DNA from 3 places in the Paenibacillus sp. NPDC056579 genome. Region 1 is predicted to be linked to each of the others. Evidence: riboswitches for the same ligand, from Rfam matches in the RefSeq annotation. Region 1 holds a riboswitch; each other region holds the start of a gene.
What was found. Region 1 has a riboswitch for cyclic di-AMP ahead of ACFQ88_RS19610 (hypothetical protein). Riboswitches for the same ligand answer to the same signal wherever they lie in the genome.
Positions count from the first base shown of each region.

Region 2: another riboswitch for cyclic di-AMP. It lies ahead of ACFQ88_RS09680 (CAP domain-containing protein); the one in region 1 lies ahead of ACFQ88_RS19610 (hypothetical protein).
Region 3: another riboswitch for cyclic di-AMP. It lies ahead of ACFQ88_RS27860 (hypothetical protein); the one in region 1 lies ahead of ACFQ88_RS19610 (hypothetical protein).

Region 1 covers NZ_JBHTVD010000004.1:628,226-633,513, forward strand. Annotated here, with positions in the region: gene ectB (diaminobutyrate--2-oxoglutarate transaminase) at 1-171, shown strand, start outside; partial or broken gene ACFQ88_RS19600 (ectoine synthase) at 197-577, shown strand; gene thpD (ectoine hydroxylase) at 599-1,447, shown strand; cyclic di-AMP (ydaO/yuaA leader) riboswitch at 1,504-1,682, shown strand; gene ACFQ88_RS19610 (hypothetical protein) at 1,761-2,183, shown strand; gene ACFQ88_RS19615 (putative thiazole-containing bacteriocin maturation protein) at 3,211-5,139, shown strand; gene ACFQ88_RS19620 (TOMM precursor leader peptide-binding protein) at 5,136-5,288, shown strand, end outside.
Region 2 covers NZ_JBHTVD010000002.1:481,247-486,534, forward strand. Annotated here, with positions in the region: gene ACFQ88_RS09665 (YitT family protein) at 1-306, shown strand, start outside; gene ACFQ88_RS09670 (DUF1572 family protein) at 397-924, opposite strand; gene ACFQ88_RS09675 (SPW repeat domain-containing protein) at 1,030-1,350, opposite strand; gene ACFQ88_RS09680 (CAP domain-containing protein) at 1,549-2,430, opposite strand; cyclic di-AMP (ydaO/yuaA leader) riboswitch at 2,436-2,569, opposite strand; gene ACFQ88_RS09685 (Na-translocating system protein MpsC family protein) at 2,899-3,270, shown strand; gene ACFQ88_RS09690 (FdhF/YdeP family oxidoreductase) at 3,465-5,288, shown strand, end outside.
Region 3 covers NZ_JBHTVD010000008.1:237,586-242,873, forward strand. Annotated here, with positions in the region: gene kdpA (potassium-transporting ATPase subunit KdpA) at 1-1,096, opposite strand, end outside; gene ACFQ88_RS27850 (potassium-transporting ATPase subunit F) at 1,125-1,202, opposite strand; gene ACFQ88_RS27855 (hypothetical protein) at 1,387-1,800, opposite strand; cyclic di-AMP (ydaO/yuaA leader) riboswitch at 1,925-2,108, opposite strand; cyclic di-AMP (ydaO/yuaA leader) riboswitch at 2,252-2,467, opposite strand; cyclic di-AMP (ydaO/yuaA leader) riboswitch at 2,804-2,972, shown strand; gene ACFQ88_RS27860 (hypothetical protein) at 3,085-3,543, shown strand; gene ACFQ88_RS27865 (M48 family metallopeptidase) at 3,949-4,755, shown strand; gene ACFQ88_RS27870 (hypothetical protein) at 4,839-5,126, shown strand.

The DNA of each region.
Region 1 (5,288 bases):
TTCCGTCGCGGACTTATCATGGAGACGTCCGGGACTGACAGCGAGGTAGCCAAAATTATGCCACCTTTGATCATCGATAAGTACTCGTTGCAGCGAGGTTTAGGCATTCTTGGCGATAGCATGGAAGAAGTAGCCGAGTACTACCGAAAAGAGCGAATAAAACTCATATAACGGCAGAACAAGGAGGATTCTCGATATGATCGTAAGGCATTTGGATGAGGTATTAGGTACGGAGCATGATGTGGATACGGCCACTTGGTTCAGCCGGCGTCTGCTGTTGCGTAAGGACGGAGTCGGGTTCTCGCTTCACGATACGACGATGAAGGCTGGAACCGAAACGGATATGTGGTACAAAAATCACATTGAAGCGGTTTACTGCATTGAGGGTGAAGGTGAAATCGATGTTCTGGATGAGAATAAGACCTATCCCGTAACACCAGGCACGTTGTACGTCTTGAATGGCCACGAGAAGCACAGACTGCGAAGCAAGACGGACCTGAGAGTCGTTTGTGTCTTCAATCCCCCTTGCACAGGCAAGGAGGTTCACGATGAGAGCGGAGCTTATCCTCTCGGAGAGCCCGATGCCTATCCGTCGCGAATTCATTCGGAACCGCAAATCCTCGATCGTGTGGATCCGGTGGTGTATAATCACATAATCAATCAACAAGTTATTAATGCATTGCAGCTTTCCGGTTATGAGCAGGACGGATATTTGTTTTTGGAAGAGTTTTTTACTCAAGAAGAAGTTGCCGCCATGCGTGAAGAACTGAAGAAGATTTGGCAGGAAGCGGGCAGTGACAACAACAAACCGGAGGTCATCCGTGAACCCGATAGCGAGGAGGTTCGCTCCGTGTTTGCCGTTCATCGGGATAGCGGGGTATTTCATCAGCTTGCAGTGCACGAAAGGCTTCTTGCGGTCGTTAAGCAAATCCTTGGCAGCGACGTTTATGTTCATCAATCGCGCATTAATTTTAAGCCGGGATTTACAGGAAAAGAGTTTTACTGGCATTCCGATTTTGAAACATGGCACGTAGAGGACGGAATGCCGCGAATGCGGGCGCTAAGCTGCTCTATTGCACTAGAGGACAATTATTTCTTCAACGGTCCGCTCATGGTCATACCGGGATCCCATCGCCACTTCATAGCCTGCACCGGCCAGACTCCCGACGATCACTACAAACAGTCTCTAAGGAAGCAGCAGTATGGCGTGCCTGATCATGACAGCATGCGTTGGTTGACCGAGAAAGGCGGTATTGTCGCTCCTGTCGGCAAAGCAGGCTCCGTGCTGCTGTTCGACTGCAATCTGATGCACGGATCCAGCTCGAACATTTCTCCGATGCCCCGAAGTAATATCTTTCTTGTCTTTAATAGTGTTGAGAATAAGCTGGTAGAGCCCTTCTCCGGCATGAAGCCGCGACCAGGGTTTATCGCATCGCGTGAGGCATGAATTGAAAATCTGATAGTATAGAATTAATAAATTCGAAATAAAATAATATACGAATAGTAGTTCTACTGCTGAGTTCCGATTAACGGAAGCGGGGGAACCATGAAGGACGGGCATGAATCTCGATGCCCGTCTCTTGGGGTGAATCCTTCAAATGCCGGCATGGCCGCATGGAAGGTAGGGCGACTCTCACGTCCGAATCCGACAGCTAACCTCGTAAGCGTCAAACTGGTGAGGCAGCAAACCTTTATAAGCAAGCAGCTATATAGAAATACTCTACAATGCTTATTTTGTTGCCTCCGGAGGGGGGGAACAAATGAACGGATTAAGGTATTTTCTGGGGGAGTGCGTATTGGTATCCGCCCCGAATGAAGCAGGCAAACAGTTTATTAACGAACTGAGGGAGCGAGGAGTCGGTTACTACGCAATAGTTAACAGCCATTCTGGAAAGAAGCGAATGGAAGCAATAGGGGTCAAAAAGATTATATCCGTCGATACATCGGATGGGAACAAGTGGGACGATGCTCCTCATCTTCCGATACGGAAAGTATTTTTATTCGAGGATAGCTTCACCCTGACATGCCGCCTTATTCAATTGTGCAGCAATTGGCGGTTAGAAAGCATTTATGTCATAACAAGACGTAAATATAATAAACAAACTTATAGAGCACTCGGTGCGACACATATCTTTTTTATAAACAAATGCGATGTATCCTTCCTGGTAAATGATATAGATTAGAGATGGTTACAGCAAATAAGCAGCAAACGGCACTGATGAAGTTACTTCATCAGTGTTTATTTATATCGAAAACGATTCTAAGTTATTGTTTTGATTTTCAATGCTTAGCGCTCTATTCAATTCACGGTGGAGGAATGGTACTGGGCAGTCCGGTTCACTTATATAACTATTGGCAGCATTGATTTGTTCATAGATGAAGCTTTAATATTTGCAATACAACTTGCCTAAGTTCGATTGTTCAGGAATAATGAAATTCCTGCAGGAGACATGACAATACCTAATAATACTTTTTTCCCAGTACTTCTGGGCTATTTTTTTTGTTTATAAATAGGTACGTATGTTCTTATATTTGGAGTATTCATGTAAATTGGCCCTCAGAGGATATCCGGGGGCTGTTGTTTTGTTTGTCTAGATGTTGGTACAAACGCCTAAAAAATAGGTCTTTGACTCAGTAACAAACGCGGAGCTTCGCCCATAAGTTGGAATCATGTCGATATCAAAAAAAGTTACTGGAGGTTTTATCAAATGACTAATTTTCAAAATGAGCTTCAGCAGTTGGATGTTTCGCAGTTCCAGGCAACGGAAATGACACCTTGGGATCAGCAAGCTCAGTATTATGCCGGACAGTATCCTAATGGCCAAGTGCCTGTAGATCCTTCTCGCCTTTGTGTCGGATTTTGCGCTGGAGTCTGTGCTGGTTTTTGCGCAGGATTTTGCGGAGTTTTTTGTGCCGGAGTTTGTGGTGGATTTTGCGGCGGGTTCTGCGGAGGCGTTCGCTGCGGGGGCTTCTGTGGCGGCTTTCGTTGTCATAACTGCGCAGGATTTTGTGGCGGCCACCGCTGCCGCTAAGGCTGACACTTTCGTCTCTCATATGATTGAAGTAAACCGATCGCCTCTGCACAGTGCTGTGCAGGGGCGATTTTCTATATCGTAGGTGATGTATGACATGAGGGACAAATAGAAGTACATATAATGTAGAACGAAGATTGAAAATTGTAGAAAAGCGTTTATAGTTAGGAGGGCTGAGATGACAAAATTGACCTCGTCTACGCGCCTTCAGGTAAAGGCGGATACATTTTTTTTGCCGGATCAGAATGACGGCGTCTATTTCCGAAACAACGTTGGCACGTTCCAAATGAAAGGTGAGATGATTGACCGATGGCTTGAAAAGCTCATCCCCATGTTCAACGGGGAGCACACAATGGAGGAATTGACGGACGGGCTATCCGGGCCTTACAGGGACCGAGTGTACGAAATCGCGGAAGTGCTGAGGGAAAAAGGCTTTGCGCGCGATGTGAGCCAGGATTGCCCGCACGTTCTCTCGGAGCAAACGGTCCGCAGGTATGCAGGGCAAATCGCTTTTCTCGACAGCTTCGGCGATTCCGGCGCTTACCGGTTTCAGTGCTACCGGCAGGCTGAAGTGCTCGCGGTCGGCTCCGGCCAGATCTTTTCCGCGCTTGTGTCGTCGCTGCTTGAGTCGGGCCTTACTCGGTTTCGAATGCTGATTACGGATTCGCTGCCGACGGATCGGCATCGGCTGACGGCTTTGGCGGAGCACGCCCGCTTGACGGATCCCGAGGTGGTGATCGAGGAAGCTGTACTGTCGAACAAGAATGCCGACGGTTGGAGGGAAGCCGTGCGCCCGTACCAAGCGGTCCTCTATGTGTCTGAGCAGGGTGATTGCGAGGAGCTGCAGCTTCTTCATAAGGCATGCCAAGCGGAACGCAAAACGCTGCTTCCTGCCGTGAGACTGCATCAGGCCGGCATCGCGGGCCCTATCCTGCAGCCGGAGAGCACGGTCAGTTGGGAATCGGCGTGGAGGCGCATCCACAAGTCTCAAGTGTTCAAAGATCCGGAGAGGTTTGCCTTCTCCTCAACGGCGGGGGCGCTGCTCGCGAATGTGATTGTTTTCGAGCTGTTAAAGACTCTGACGGGAGCTGCCGAGCCGGAGCAGAGAAACTCACTGTATCTGCTTGATTTGGAGACATTGGAAGGAAGCTGGCACCCATTACAGCCGCATCCCCTTGCTGCCGGAAAAGTCAATGCCGCAGCTAGCTGGGTGGATGACGTTGAGCTTCGGCTCGAGGATGGACCGAAAGTTGACGCAGTGAACGGGTTGTTTCCGTACTTCAGTAAGCTGACTTCGGACCGAACGGGAATTTTCCATAGCTGGGAAGAAGGGGACCTTGGCCAGCTGCCCTTGTCACAATGTCGCGTTCAGACAACCGATCCGCTGTCTGACGGACCCGCCGGTCTGCTGCCGGACATCGTTTGTTCGGGAATGACGCACAGGGAGGCGCGTCGTGAAGCGGGGCTCGCCGGGCTTGAGGCGTATGTATCTCGGCTTGCGGGAGTTCTTGTGAATACCGAGCAGTGTATCGGCATCGGTATCGGAGAGACGGCCGCAGAAGGCGCTGCTCGCGGACTGCAGGCTTGTTTGACGAAGCATTTGGAAGCGCGGTCGACATACCGTAAGCCAACTGTCGTTCGGGTTCGGCTCGGTCAGATTGACGACGAGTCATGCAGGTTTTATTTACAGGCGCTGACTACGATGCGGGGCACACCGACGATCGGGCTTGGTGAGGAAGTGTGCGGTTTTCCCGTCATATGGATAGGTACGGAGGATGGATGGTTCGCAGGCACCGGCTTGACCGTGACAACGGCGCTGCGCAGGGCACTGCAGGCCTCTCTGATGAAGGCGCAAAACGGATCCCTATACCGCTTGCCGCAAGCCGTAGAGGTGGAGACCATGCTGCTTAGCTCGGGCAACCCTCTGGAACTGTCCGTCCCAGCCGAGGAGTCGGAGGCGAGTCTGGATGGGGTCAAGGATGCGATGCGGAAGCTGAAACTAAGCGGCCGGGAAGTTTACGTCATTGATTTGGCGGTGGAACCGTTTTTGCTTGATGGTCCTGCTGCTGTCTACGGCGTGCTGCTTGGAGAGGGGGGAGCAGTATGAGCGCGGTCGTAGCCGTTGTCGGAGAAGGAGTGCTGGCGGAGCTGGTGTGTGGGGAGCTTATCTCCGAGTGCCGTATCGTTCGTTTGAGCCATATCAGAGAAGAGCTGCCGGAAGATGCGGAATTTGCCCTCGTACTGAATGATGCTTGG
Region 2 (5,288 bases), on a different contig from region 1:
GCATCGCGGGTTATGGATATCGTAGTGCAAGGGTTGGACGAATCCAAATCGGTCACCATCATTTCGAACGAATATCAAGAGATATCGGACGCCATCATTAGCCGTTTAGGGCGCAGCACGACCTATATTTATGCCAAGGGCGGATACTCGCAGGAAGACACGCAAATGATCTATTGTGTGGTTACAAGGCTGGAGGTTTCGAAGCTCAAGTCGATCGTGCAGGAAATTGACGAACGGGCGTTTATTTCGATCCAGCAGGTTTCCGATGTACTGGGAGGCAACTTCGAGAAAAACAGCATTCATTGAGAAAGCCTTTAACTCATCTCTATCGATGCGCAGCAAAAAGCAAAAAGCAAAAAGCCGCACTCCATAGTAAGGATTGCGGCCCTGATTGAGTTAAGGCTTGAAGCCTCGGGATTGGCCCTTGGCTATACTCAGCGTCTGCCAATGAGCGCTTCGGAGATGCTTCGCCAAGTATACCATTTGGCCGACATGGTAGCCGTAATGGGACACCTGACGCTGGATCGCTTGCAGCACCGTATGGGCTTCTCCGCGAATCGTCACGGTACGGAGCACATCGTCCGGCCCGAGGTCTTCCAAAGCGGCGAACAGCGCGCTCCAGCCTTCCTCCCATAACTGCAGCAGCTGTTCCCGATCCAACGCTCCCGATTCAAATTCGCCATCCCTGTCCCGGGTCGGCTTCTCTCCGTCGGAAGTAAGGAAATCGGCCCAACGCGACAGCATATTGCCGTGCATATGCTTAATGATGATCTCCATGGAATTCGATTCAGGATCGGGCGCGGCTCGGAACTGAGAAGCTTCCAGCTGCTCCATGGCACGGTCGGCGAGCTTTTTCATGCTGCGAAAGGTTTGAATGGTATCCTGCAGAAAGTAAGCGGCTACTGATGATGCTGATGTTTCCATAACGATCATCCTCCATTTCCTGGATCACTACCTTTCCAGAATAAAGGAAAAAAAGCCGCCTGTATATAAACCGGGACTATCAAAATAGATTGCAGCGCTTACAATTCACAATTCGTCGTTCATGGTATAGTAATTGAGCATTACTGTGGTTATGCCTAGGACGATATAAACCACATAATCCGCAAAACCGGTCAAGAACGCGAAAGGGAAAATAATGAACCAGACCCCGGCCATTAGGGAAATCCAGTTCAGCCACGAACCCCAGCCTGATTTCTTCAGCATAAAGCCGAGGAAAGAAGCTACCGCTTGAATCGTTCCTCCAACGATGCTCGTAACAACCGCACCTTCATGATTGAAATCAATCCAGAACGGAGCGAAAATAAACAAGAGACCAATCAACGCAGCCAGCAAATGACGAACCGCCATGATTACACCTCCCGAAAGAAATAGCTAAATGCAGATTATGCTATATGTATATGCAAACGGTTACAAAATGTTCGAATATTCTAAAAATTCAACTTTTATCTGTCCCGATATACCGTCCTTTCATGAGTGAACAGCACCCGGAAAACAGAAAAAAGCCCCGATGCATAAAGCATACGAGGCTGTCTGATACTATCCGTATTAGTTAGCGATGAATTCTTGTACCCACTCGCCGTTGTAGTAAGCAACGCCGATTTTGGTGTAGTTAGGGCTCATGATGTTTTGACGGTGCCCAGGGCTGTTCATCCAGGAGTTCATAACCTCTTGCGGACTGCGTTGACCTTTAGCAATGTTCTCGCCGGCATAAGAGTAGCTGATACCGTAAGTCTTCATCATGTCGAACGGAGAACCGTAGGTCGGCGAATTATGATCAAAGTAGTTGTTATTGTACATGTCTTTTGCCTTATCAAGTGCCATATTGGACAAAGCTTTGTCTTCTGTCAGGGCACCCAGACCTGCTTTGGCGCGCTCTTGGTTTACCAGGTTGATGACCTCGGTAGCGAATGCGGATTGCTCGCTAGTGCCTTCGTTGACCGTGCCGCTGCCTGTATTTCCCGTGCTGCCGCTGCCGGTATTGCCGCCGTTAGCGGATCCGTTGTCGACATTGCCGGTATCGCCGCCATTGTCAACGTTTCCGTTGTCGACGGTACCGCCGTTATCCTCGCTGCCGTTGTCAGCTGTGCCGCCATCGTCGACATTGCCTTGACCGGCGCCGTTACCAGGATTCACGGAAGGAATGCCGAAGTTGCAGTTCCAATCATTGTTGCTGCCGTTGCCATTGCCGACAGGAATTTGAGTCCAATATCCACCGGCATAAACGTTATTGCTGCCAGTAGGGATAGAATGCCACTGGCCTTGTTGTCCTTGCAGCAAAGAATTCAGGTCAATGCCGTATTGCTTGGTCAAGCTGGACAGCGTGCTATCGGAAATTGTATTTAACGGAGCCGCAGATGCAGCGCTCACGCCGATAATCGGGCTCAAAGCCAGTACACCTGTCAAAACAACTTTTTTGAAACGATTCAAAAAAATCCTCTCCTTTTCGCGGCCTACGAGGTTAGCTGACGGATTCGGGTCAAAGAGCAATCACCCTGCCGCAATAGGCGGCTTCACCCCATGGAATGGATCCCCCGTGCTTTCTATTAAGCTTCGGCCTTAATTTTGATAGTTTTGCTTCCGGTGTCCATGACCAATAATCCGGTACGGATCGTTCGGAGCCATTTCATTGTAGCATGGGCCAAGGCGCATTTCATGGCACAAAGTCTTCCAGCGGCTCTATGAAACTTCAATAAATGCCCGTCATCTCTAGCCATTTTACATAGATAAGAGCATTCTGCAATTCTCGAAAAATAGCAGCCGCACACGCCGGATCCTGCTTAATCGAGCTGAGCTGGGATATGTGTAAGGGAACCCTCTTTTTGCCGCATCCATTGAACAAACCTGAACTCCGTGATAAAATTTGGATGTAAATCCGGTAAATGAGGACGTCCCGATATGAACAAAACGGAAGCGGAATTCAGCAATTTAGTGAAAGCGTTTCGAAAGCGTCATATGGGCAAAGGTCCGCGGGAAATCCGCACGACATTTTGCAAGTGCTGGGCTATTTGCGAGATGGAGGGGAACCTTTCGCCCGTTGAGAAGTTTATCGCCTCGGCAGCGGACGGAAAGCAGGTATTGCGTTCCGCGAGGACCGAGATGGTAAAGGAAATGTACAAGAACAACCCGCCGATAGAGATGGAGCAGCTGCTCGGCGCCCGTTTCCTGGAATTATATGTAGACATCGATTTGGAAAAAGATTTCGGCATGTCCATCTTCGTCTTCGATCAGGACATCGAAAGCAAATTCGCCGCTCCGAGACATTTATGAGTCTGACAGGCTCATGAGCAATGACGATTATTCAAATAACCTGAGCATCATGTAGCATCCATCATAATGTGCCGTTGGCACTTGGCAGCGACCCTGCTTAAGACTAACCGCCGCAACAGACCTACCCTTTATTTTTTGCGATAAGAGGGCTTGTCTGCTGCGGCTTTTTATTTGAGTTCATAGGAGGATACAAGATGGGAACAACGAAGCACACCGGTCCGATCAAGCTTCCCAAACAGCCTGATCCGAAGCTGTGGGTGAGCAAAGCGCCTTTCGGCCTCGGGCGGGTGAAGCCGCACCATATCAAGGAAACGGCGAAGATCGCCTGGGAGAACCGCGATCAGCTGCCTTATGCTTACCGCATTCTGACGCAGGGCGTATGCGACGGCTGCGCTCTCGGCGTGTCCGGCCTGTACGACCGGACATTGGAAGGCCCGCATCTATGCACGACGCGTCTGAACGTGCTCCGGCTTAGCACGATGCCCGCAATCAAGCCGGAGGAGCTGCACCGGGACATCGACGAGCTGGCCCGGCTCGACAGCACGGCACTGCGCAAGCTCGGGCGCATCCCGTATCCGCTGATCCGGCGCCAAGGGGAGAGGCGCTTCTCCCGGCTGACTTGGGACGAAGCGCTGGAGATGATCGCGGCGAAGATCCGCTCGATCGACCCGAAGCAGCTGGCCTTCTATTTGACGGCGCGCGGGATTACGAACGAGAGCTACTATGCGGCGGCCAAAGTCGCCCGGCTCCTCGGCACGAACAACATCGACAACGCGTCGCGCATTTGCCATTCTCCTTCAAAGACGGCGCTGAAGCGGTCCGTGGGCATAGGCGCCTCCAGCTGTAACTACAAGGACTGGATCGGCACCGACGTGCTCGTGTTTTGGGGCAGCGTAGCCGCCAACAACCAGCCGGTTTCGACCAAATATATGTACGCGGCCAAGCGGAAAGGAACGAAAATTATCGTCATCAATCCGTACTATGAGCCGTCGATGGAACAGTATTGGATTCCTTCCATTCCGGAATCCGCTTTATTCGGAACGAGGCTCGCCGACGACTTTTACCAGGTGAACATAGGCGGCGACATTGCGTTCATGAACGGCGTCATGAAGCATTGGTTCGAGATGGAGATGGAAGCCCCCGGCAGCGCCATCGACCGCGCGTTCGTGAATGAGCACACGAACGGCTATACCGCCTTGAGAGAGCATGTCATGAAGCAGCGATGGGAGCAGCTCGAGCGCTCCTCGGGGCTCAGCCGGGAACGGATGCTGGAGTTTGCCCGCCTGCTTGCGAAGGCGAAATCCGCCGTCTTCGTCTGGAGCATGGGGCTGACCCAGCACCGGTTCGGCACGGACAACATCTCGCAGGTAGCCAATCTGGCGCTGCTGCGGGGATTTCTCGGCCGCGAGCATTGCGGCCTCATGCCGATTCGCGGTCATAGCGGCGTCCAGGGCTCCGGCGAGATGGGGGCCGACCCGTTCAGCCTGCCGGGCGGCGATTACAAGGCGGCGGACCGGAGCCGCATCGAGAAGCTGTGGGGCTTCGAGCTGCCGGCATGGCAGGGCGACATCGTCGGCGTCTCGCTGGAGAATGCGCTGCTGCCGCAGGATCACGAGCGGAAGTTGAAGCTGTTCTACACGTCCGGCGGCAACTTTCTCGAGACGATGCCGGACCCGGCCTTCGTACAGCGCTGCCTGGAGAGCGTCGATATCCGGGTGCATCAGGATATCGTGCTGAATACGTCGACGTTGGCCGACGCGCGCGAAGCGGTCCTGGTGCTGCCGGCGATGACCCGGTACGAGCAGCCGGGCGGGGGCACGTCGACGTCGACGGAGCGGATGGTCTACTTCTCGCCCGAAATCAAAGGGCCGAGAATCGGGGAAGCGCGGGCGGAGTGGGCGATCTATGCGGAGCTGGCGGTCCGCGTCGATCCGCAGAACAAGCGGCGCATCGGATTCGGCGATGCGCAGGGCATCCGCCGCGAAATTGCTCAGGCCGTCCCGTATTACGACGGCGTT
Region 3 (5,288 bases), on a different contig from region 1:
GAGCCAGCGGAGTAATGCCGCCAAGCGGTGTCAGCGTATCGTGCATGTTATTGACGGAGCCTGTTGTCGCAGCAGTAGTAACGGTAGTAAAGAGCGCGGACTGCGCGATGCCGAACCGGACCTCTTTGCCCTCCATGCTGCCTTGCGACGCGTCGATGCCAAGCCGGTTCATGACCGGATTGCCGTTCGATTCCGATACGTAAACAAGCGATAAGAACAGCAGGAACAAAATCATCATCGCTGAGAAAATAACCCAGCCCTGCTTGCGGTTTTTGGCGAACAACCCGTACGTGTAAGGCAAGGCGGCGGCCAGCGACCACATGGACAATATTTCAATGACATTGGTCAGCGGACGCGGATTCTCGAAAGGATGAGCCGAGTTGACTCCGAAGAATCCTCCGCCGTTCGTGCCCAAATGCTTGATCGATTCTAAGGATGCGACAGGACCGATAGCGATTTGCTGCTCCTGACCCCCGAGACCGGTGACGGTGATGGTAGGCTGCAGTGTTTGCGGAACTTGAAGCGCCACCAGCGCCAGCGTAATGACAAATGCAAACGGTAGGAAGACGCGCGTATGAGCCTTCACGAAATCCTCGAAAAAGTTGCCGATCGTCGTTCCTTTGCTCGTAATCGCGCGGACAAACGCTATCGCTACGCACAGTCCGGTCGCCGCCGAGGTAAACATCATCATCATGATGACGGCCATTTGCGAGAAATAGGATAGTCCGGTCTCACCGCTGTAATGCTGCAAATTCGTATTGGTCATGAAGCTGATGACCGTGTTGAAGGAGAGTGTCTCCTCCATATTGTCGATCCCGTTCGGATTCATCGGGAGAAATTTTTGGATCCGCAATATCAGGTAGCTTATAGCCACAAGAACGATATTGGTCGCAATGAAGCTGAATCCGTACGTCTTCCAGGTCATCCCTTTAGGGTCTTTCAGACCGATCAGGGCGAATATCGGCTTTTCAATGAAGGAGAACCATTTATCGGTTCCGTTCGCTTCATTCCGAAATACGTTATACAGGTACGTGCCCAAAGGCTTAACAAGCAGTACCAGGATTACTATCACGACGGCAATTTGCAAGATGCCCATAGCTCAAAAAAGCCTCCTTAGGTTGCTCCTAAAATTTTTCAGGATAGATCAGCGCATACACAAGATATAGAAAGATAAACAAAGTAAAAATCGCAACGACTATCATTTTCGCTCACTCTCCGGTTCCTGAATCACTCTGCCGCACCAGGATAAAAAACCGCTGAACAGTGCGTAAGTGACGGCCAGCGTCAATACCATATACAGATCCAACATCGGTATCCCTCCAAAGCTTTCAATAGTAAGGTAAGGCATTCCCCGCATTCCGGTCTCAGCCTCCAGTTAAGGCTCTACTATTCCGGCCGCTGCGAGGCTAGCAAGAAAGATACATCGTGACTATTCGTATGAATCACAAAGCTGGCTCCAAGAGCTCTATAAATCAGCCTGGGATTGACGGAATGCGTAATGACGTAAATCGGCTCCGAGGTCCACATATGGCACACCCGGATATAGCGGCAGCACAAGTTCAGGCTGCTTTCGAACAAGTACACTTTACCTACGGGAAGCTCGGGCATCGCCCATGTTCTCTCCTCGGTAGTATCTACCAGAATAAAATGCTTTACTCCGATTTCCTCCAGCCTCGCTGCTTCCGACTTGCTGTTGACAAGTGCTGCGAAAGGAAGCTTCTGCAGCATTAATTTGCGGATGAAGGCTTCGCCTGTTTTGTTCGAGGCTGCAACCAGAATGAACTGCTGGCGTTGTTCCATACGACTCCTCCTACTTCGGTCAGAAAGAGAAGGCAACAAAAAAGAAGCCTGCAGGCTAGAGAAGAACTCTTCCCGTGGCTTCTTAAGGCACAGTGAATGAACCGTGTCTTATCGCACGACAATCGTTGCCTCTCTCGATACGCTTACGAGGTTAGCTGCCGGATTCGGGCGTGAGAGTCGCCCTACACGAGAGCATGCGCTAGCCTGCTCCTGTGATTCACCCCAATGGAAGCCCGATGGAAAAGTAGCTTTCGAGCTTCCGGTGGTTCCCCCGTTCCTTCCTATGAAGGACTCAGCGAAAAAGATGCAAAATATGGTTGGAAAACATCATGTTTGTACTTTCGGACAGAAAAAAGCCACAGAGGTCTAAGCCCTGTGGTCGCCGGTTCCGATCACAAGCTTCATCATCCTCTCTTCTTTGACAGCCCATATGCCTATTAAAAGGATAAGATAGCTGCCTTTCCAACGCTTACGAGGTTAGCTGCCGGATTCGGGCGGTGAGAGTCGCCCTACCCATGAGCATTTTGTGAAAAATTCTCATAGGATTCACCCCAGTGTCGACGTATCGGCAGCTCTCACACCGCCTTAACGCAACACGATTTTTGGTTCCCCCGCTTTCCTTGTGTCACAATATATAGGACAAAAGGAAACTCAGCGATTCGATAGTGGAAACTTTGTATGTCGATTCATGAGTTGAATCATACGCCGGACGCTTGTTACTGTAAAGAAACCCTGCATGCGAAATGGGGAACTTAAGGGGGATTCATGCGGCAAACAAGAATCAGATCTCGAAAATTCTCCATATAGCTTCGTTTATCTTGCGTTTTCTCCAAAAATGTGAGAATCAGCGAATAATGAAGCATTCGGAACGATATTCGCTGTCTTATCCCAATGATTTCGTTTTCATGTGCAATTCCCGTCAAAATATTGGAAATAATCGCCGGATTCCGGTTTTACATTACTTGGGTTTGGGAGTAAGATTCATTTCAACAACAGCATAATGCAAGCTTTAACGTTGAACTCCCGAATAGGGGAAGCGGGGGAACCAATCGAAGCCGCAGCAAGCAGCTTCAAGGGGTGAATCTTGGGACATTAGCTTCTATTGTTCCTGAGTAGGACACTCTCAAGTCCGAATCCGACAGCTAACCTCGTAAACGTGATTGAGAGAGAACCGCGACCGCAAGCTTATTTTACTGTGTAAAGAAGCCCGGAAGCAGAGTTTCTCTGCTCCTGAGGCTTTTTTGTGCTGTTCTATCCTAAAACTATAAGAGGAGATATGCCGTCATGATGAAATTATCGGATCCATTACCCCGTATGGGTGAACAAGAGGTATCTGAGTTCAAAATCGGCCATATGGAATTGTTTCGCTTTGATTGTAAATGGATTGAAAACCGGATTCAGACGGATTGCCGCGACTGTACATGCGGCTTGCTCAAGCTGTCCAGCGGCAGTGTATCCGGCTGGGCCGAATATATGGTTCCGGCATCAGAGAGGGCTACAGGCGACTTCGCCCGGTGGGCTTCCGTATTTACAATGCTGAAAGGCCTTACCATTCCTGAAGCATTACGCTACATCCAGAGCAGGAACGAGTCCTGGGGACCGATAAGAAGAGCTTTGGCGGAAACCGCCTTATCCGATCTCGCGGACCACTTGCACAATCCGTCGAGGCTGCACGAGCAGCAAGACCGGTCGCTGGAACGCGCCTTCTTGATTGAACGCTCGCAGGCTTATTTCGGATATTAAGGCTTGAGAAACCGGAGGAATCCGCCTCAATGAGCCTTCTGTTCGCAGCACTTTGCTTATCGGTGTTCATTGGGAAAGAATTGACTGGAGGTATATATGATAAAAGCAATTGTCACGGATGTACGACCGCATCAGCCGAAAAAATGCGCAGGCTGCGTTTGGGGAAGGTGGGACGGAATTAAGCAATATTGCTCCAGGGTCAACTGCATCAAGCGGATGAAAGCAGAGAAGAAGTAAGACGTGTCCATAAAATTCTGTTTTAATTTGGAAATTCCCTGTGATAAAATAGCGGTGTTTGCGGATGTTTCTATATATAGAAGCTCCGTAGAACCCGATTGCGAGGAAAGAAGGGCTCCGCCTTTCCGATCAGTCGGATTTATATTACGGGGGGCGTAGGGAAAGCCGATGAAATCTCGCTTGGTGCATGAAAATGAAACTACATTGTACACGGTTTGTGTAATCATCAGTATCTTAATTTATGTCAGTTTGATCGTATCCATTATAGGCATTGTGTACATCTTGATCGGATTGGCTGTCGCGCTTCTATTGCATGGGCTTATGGTTGCGGGGATCCGCAGCTCAGGAGTCAAATTAACGGAGCGGCAGTTTCCGATTGTTTATGAGAAAGTGCAGCAGCTAAGCAGCAGTATGGGTCTCAAAAACGCTCCGGACGTGTTCATCGTCCAGTCCGGCGGGATCTTAAACGCGTTTGCGACGCGGTTTTTCGGACGCAGCTTTGTCGTGCTTTATTCCGATATTTTCGAGCTGATCGAGCAGGGCAACGACGAGGAATTAACCTTCGTCATAGCCCATGAGCTGGCTCATCTGCAGCGCAAGCATGTGTCGAAGCAGATGCTGATTTTTCCCGCAATGTGGATCCCATTCCTGGGCAACGCCTATTCCAGAGCATGCGAGTATACGTGCGACCGTATTGCGACGGCTTACACAGGCAATGCGAATGCGGCCATTCGCGCATTGACGGTGCTCGCGGTCGGCAAGCAGCTGTTTAACCGGATCAACATCCCGGATTATTTGGAGGAAAGCCGCCGGGAGCGAGGGTTTTTCATCGCATGGTACGAGCTGCTGTCGACGCATCCTCCGCTTCCGAAGCGGATTACGGAAATATGGCAGTTCCATGCCCATCCTCAGCTGTTTGGATACGAGACCAGCCGCTTTGAGGCGATGGAACCGCCTTCTTCCATAACCTTGTAAAGGGATTCGTCTCCGGCATAAAACACCTCCTTTTGTCTCATAGTAAGCAGGAAGGTTATGAAGACATGAGGAGGTACACGACCATGGCGAAATATGACTCCAGCCTGCAATCGCAAAACCCGATTTCCCAGGCGCAAAATTCCGTCAATACGGCTCACAACGCGGTGACGCAAGCGCAAAGCCATCCGAGCGAGCAGCTGATTGAGCAAGCCGAAACGGCCGTAGAACGTGCAGAGCGTGCGATCGAACAGGCCAGCTTCAGCCATAACCAGAAGGCAGTGGACGAAGCAAGGGCTGATCTGGCGGAGGACCAGGCAGCTTTGCAAAGCTTGACTCCTATGGAGAGCCCGGAAGAAACCGAAACGTATTGAGCGGCGGTTGAAATCAATAAGGGGTTTCCCCATATAGCTGCAGCATGAGACCTGTAAGGCCGGTGTGATTCGCCGGCTGGCAGGTCTTTTTTGCATTAACGGCAAAGCCGCGCCAACTGCCGAAACAGATGGCTATGGCAAAAAAAACGTTACTTGCAAGCA